DNA from 2 places in the Pseudolabrys taiwanensis genome. Region 1 is predicted to be linked to the other one. Evidence: riboswitches for the same ligand, from Rfam matches in the RefSeq annotation. Region 1 holds a riboswitch; the other holds the start of a gene.
What was found. A riboswitch is a leader RNA that binds a small molecule or an ion and turns the genes downstream of it on or off. The one in region 1 is predicted to bind S-adenosylmethionine.
Positions count from the first base shown of each region.

Region 2: it holds a riboswitch for S-adenosylmethionine, as region 1 does, so the genes downstream of both, metA (homoserine O-acetyltransferase MetA) here and DW352_RS22215 (O-succinylhomoserine sulfhydrylase) in region 1, are expected to answer to the same signal.

Region 1 covers NZ_CP031417.1:4,666,098-4,668,493, reverse strand. Annotated here, with positions in the region: gene DW352_RS22225 (putative antibiotic biosynthesis monooxygenase) at 1-245, shown strand, start outside; gene DW352_RS22220 (2'-deoxycytidine 5'-triphosphate deaminase) at 261-1,316, opposite strand; SAM riboswitch at 1,438-1,516, shown strand; gene DW352_RS22215 (O-succinylhomoserine sulfhydrylase) at 1,593-2,396, shown strand, end outside.
Region 2 covers NZ_CP031417.1:1,686,452-1,688,847, reverse strand. Annotated here, with positions in the region: gene DW352_RS08110 (FUSC family protein) at 1-673, opposite strand, end outside; SAM-I-IV-variant riboswitch at 913-1,019, shown strand; gene metA (homoserine O-acetyltransferase MetA) at 1,078-2,034, shown strand.

The DNA of each region.
Region 1 (2,396 bases):
GGGGCCACTTCATCAGCAAGCCGCTGATCGACGCGCACGGCGTGCCGTTCTGGCTGTCGCTGTTCGTCGGCAATCTCGTGAGCACGCAGCTGCTCGGCTGGTGGTTCGTGCCGGCAGCCTTCAAGGCCTTCGGCTGGTGGCTCGACCCGAAAACCACGGCCGGGCGGGTCGGCGGCTATTGTGTCGTCGCGGCGCTCTATGCCGTTTCCATGGCCGTTTATGCCTTCTTGCTCGCTCGCAACTGAGGCAAGAGCGGGGACTTACGCCTTGAAGTGCTTGGACAGCTTCAGGGTCTGCGCCTGATAGTTCGAGCCAATGCCCTGGCCGTAGAGCTTGTCCGGCATCGCCAGCATCTTCTCGTAGACGAGCCGGCCGACGATCTGGCCATGCTCGAGAATGAACGGCACTTCGCGCGAGCGCACTTCGAGCACGGCGCGCGCGCCCTTGCCACCCGCGCCGGCATAGCCGAAGCCGGGATCGAAGAAGCCGGCGTAGTGGACGCGGAATTCGCCGACCAACGGATCGAACGGCACCATCTCGGCGGCGTAGCCGGGCGGGACCTGCACCGCCTCCTTGGAGGCGAGGATATAGAACTCGTTGGGATCGAGGATCAGGCTCTTGTCGGCACGCGCCGGAATTGGCTCCCAGAAATCCGGAACCGCATAGCCGGCCCGCCGCTCGACATCGATCAAGCCGGTGTGGCGCTTGGCGCGATAGCCGACCAGGCCGCCGGGGCCGAGACCGGACAGGTCAACGCCGACTGCCACGCCTTCGCTGACGTCCGCATTGTCGCTGTCGACCAGGCGCTCACGCGCATGCAGCGCGCGCAGGCCGTCCGCATCGAGCAGTGCGTGGCCATGACGGAAGCGGATTTGCGACAGCCGCGAACCCTCACGCACCAGCACCGGGAAGGTGCGTGGACTGATCTCAGCGTAGAGCGGGCCGTGATACCCGGCGGCGATGCGGTCGAAGCCGCGGATCTCGTCGGCAATGACGCGGGTGAACACGTCAAGCCGGCCCGTGGAGCTCTTCGGGTTGGCGGCCGCAACGATATCATCCGGCAGCGCCAGGCTCTCGAGCAGCGGCACAATGTAGACGCAACCGGTCTCCAGTACGGCACCGTCGGTGAGCGAGAACTCATGCAGCTTGAGCTCGTCAATGCGCTTGGCGACGGTTGTGGAGCCGGGCAGGAAGCTGGCGCGCACGCGATAGGCGACATCGCCGAGGCGCAAATCGAGGCTCGCCGGCTGAATCTGGTCCGCCGCGAATTGATAGGCGGGCAGGATCCCACCATCCGCGGCGAGCTGCGCGATCATGCGGTCAGGCAGAATGCCCTTGTCTTCGACGGCGAAAGTGAGAGCCACGACCTTTACTCCAGACGAGCCGATCTAACCCGACGGGTGCCTTGACGGGAAGCCGTGCGCCCCGCTACAAGCGGCCTTATCCCGTGGTCATTTGAGCCGGCCGGCTTGCAGCCACGTAAAACAAATCGCTAAAAGGCCGGGGACGCGTGTGCCCGGCCGAGATTATTCTCCGGCCGGTTTTTTGTTGCCCGCGCGGGACCGGAGCCCGGCAGGCTCAAGGAGGTCGGCATGGCTGCGTCTGAGAAGAATTACCGCCCCGAAACAATCCTCGTCCACGGCGGCACACTGCGCTCGCAATTCAACGAGATGTCCGAGGCGCTCTACCTCACGCAGGGCTACATTTACGAGAGCGCCGAGGCCTGCGAGGCCCGCTTCTCCGGCAAAATCCCCGGTTACGTCTACTCGCGCTATTCGAACCCGACTATGAGCATGTTCGAGCAGCGCATGGCGCAGCTCGAAGGCGCCGAGGCCTCACGGTCGACGGCGACAGGCATGGCAGCCGTCACCACCGCGCTGATGGGCCAGGTCAAAGCCGGCGATCACATCGTCGCGGCCAAGGCCCTGTTCGGCTCGTGCCGTTGGGTCATCGAGGACTGGCTCGGCCGTTTCGGCGTCACCTCGACCTTGGTCGACGGCGCCGATCTCAACCAATGGAAAAACGCCGTCACCAAGAACACAAAGGTGTTCTTCATGGAGACGCCGACCAACCCGACCTTGGAGGTCTATGACATCCAGGCCGTCGCCGACATCGCACACAATGCCGGCGCGACGCTCACGGTCGACAACGTGTTCGCGACGCCCCTCTACCAGAGCCCGCTCAAGCTCGGCGCCGATTGCGTCGTTTACTCTGCGACCAAGCACATCGACGGCCAGGGTCGCGTGCTGGGCGGCTGCATTCTCGCCTCCGAGAAGTTCATCATGGACAACGTGCACAATCTGATCCGGCAGACCGGACCGTCGTTGTCACCGTTCAATGCGTGGGTGCTGCTCAAGGGTCTCGAGACGCTGCCGGTACGCGTCGAGCGGCAGACC
Region 2 (2,396 bases), 2.6 Mb from region 1:
TCTCGAGCTCTCCGCCCGAACGGCTGGCGTTGATGCCGTCGACGAACAACAGATGCAGTTGGCGGTTGATGCTGCGCAGCCGCGCGAGTTCTTGGTCGCGCGCGGCACGCAGCGGCTGCAGGCCGATCAACGCCGTCCAGGCGTTTTGCAGTGCGAGCGCCGCGACGTGTCGCGCTTCGTCTTCGTTCGGCTTGCCGATCGCCGCGGCGAACCGGGCAACAGCGGCGGCCGCCGCCGTCACCGTCATGCGCTCCGGTCCATGCGGCGCAAGCAGTGCGCCGGACATCTGCACGCACCAGGAGAAGGCGCCGCCGGCGAGAACGAAGACGCCCACCATCCACACGCTCAAATGCCCCGTCGGCACCGCCGTGCCGGCGGCGCAGGCGAGCGCGAACATGTAAGCGCCCGGCGGCCCGGTGCGTAGGGCGTTGCAGAGAAACGTGGCGGCGACGGCGACGAAGAGCACGACCGAGAGCGCGAGGATGTGGAATTCCTGCGTCAGCAGGCCGAGCGTGATCGCGCCCGCGAACGAGAGAGCGATCACCGCCAGCACGATCGCTCTGTTCGCGTAAGGCCGGTCGGTGGCGTAGAGCGCGGTGAAGGCGCCGATCGTTCCCAGCAGACCCGCGGCCACGTCGCCGGCGAGCCAGCCGATGACGACGGGAGTGGTCATGGACACCGCGGCCCGCATCGCCACCGGCCATCGCCGGCCGGCCGGCCGCAAGTGGAACAGAGAGCGCCAGCGGAACAAAGGGGCGCGCGGCGGCGTGGGATGAGTGGGCATGGAAAACAGGGCCGTCCTTGGGCTTTGGCGCGACTAGCACCGCCATAAGCACGGTGTCCAGGGCGCGGCGGGCAGGCGAGGCCCTCCTGTCACCGTCTTGCCAAGATGCGCACAACGGCTTAGGTAAAGACCTGCATCAAGAGTTGGGCATCGCCCGACGCCAACCTGCTTCCCGAGCAAGGTGGCGCTCCCCCGAGGGGAGGATGTGGCCGAACCGGCAACCAAACGGGCTCAGTCACATCCAGGTCGTATCCCGCGCTTGGCGCGCCGAACGTGTACGACTGAGGGTGTCCATGCCGATCAAGATCCCAGACAATCTGCCGGCCCGCTCCGTATTGGAGACGGAAGGCGTCATGGTGATGGCCGAGGCCGAGGCGGTGCGCCAGGACATCCGGCCGATGCGGATCGCGCTGCTCAATCTGATGCCGAACAAGATCAAGACCGAGACGCAGTTCGCGCGCCTGCTCGGCGCTTCGCCGCTGCAGGTCGAACTGACGCTGGTGAAGATCACCAATCACGTGTCGCGCCACACGCCGACCGACCACATCATCTCATTCTATCGCGACTGGGAAGATGTGCGCGGCGACAAGTTCGACGGCTTCATCATCACCGGCGCGCCGGTCGAGACCATGCCGTTCGAGGAGGTGAGCTATTGGGACGAGCTGCGCCGCATCTTCGATTGGACCCAGACCAATGTGCACGGCACCTTCAACATCTGTTGGGCCGCGCAGGCGGCCGTGCATCACTTCCATGGCATGCCGAAATACGCGCTGGCGCAGAAGCGCTTCGGCGTCTACCGGCACAGCAATCTCTATCCGGCCTCGCCGTATCTGCGCGGCTTCTCCGACGACTTCTCGATCCCGGTGTCACGCTGGACGGAAGTGCGGCGCGCGGACATTCCGGCGGGCCGAGGTTTGCGCGTGCTGATGGACTCCGACGAAGCGGGCCTGTGTCTGCTCGACGATCCGCGTCATCGCCACCTGCACATGTTCAACCACATCGAATACGACACGGAGTCGCTGGCCGACGAGTATTTCCGCGATGTCGCGGCGAACAAGCCGATCGCGCTGCCGGTGAACTACTTTCCGAACGACGACGCGCAGCAGAAGCCGCTCAACCACTGGCGCAGCCACGCGCATCTGTTGTTCGGCAACTGGATCAACCAGATCTACCAGACGACGCCGTATGACTTGCGCGATATCGGCGTTGCGTCGGCGGATGCGGGCGTTTCGGCGATCGCGGCGGAATAGCCTTTTGTCGTCCCCGCGCAGACATCGGGTTTACCGATGTCTGCCACTATAGTGCGCAAGTCGGCTATAGAGCGACTTGCGCAGGCGGGGACTATGCTGCCGGGTCATTCCCCGCGAAAGCGGGGAATCCAGTACGTCACAGCAGATCGCCAGGGCGGGGGTTACTGGATTCCGGGTCTCGCTTCGCTCGCCCGGAATGACGGCGTTATTGCACTCTGGCGACCGTCATTTGGATTGCCGGCCATCTTAGTTGTCATTCCGGGCGAGCGAGCGCAGCAAGCGAGACCCGGAATCCAGTATGCCGTGCCGTCTCGATAGACTGCGGCACACCGTTAGTCCCGTCACCCTGAGGTGGCCGCGCT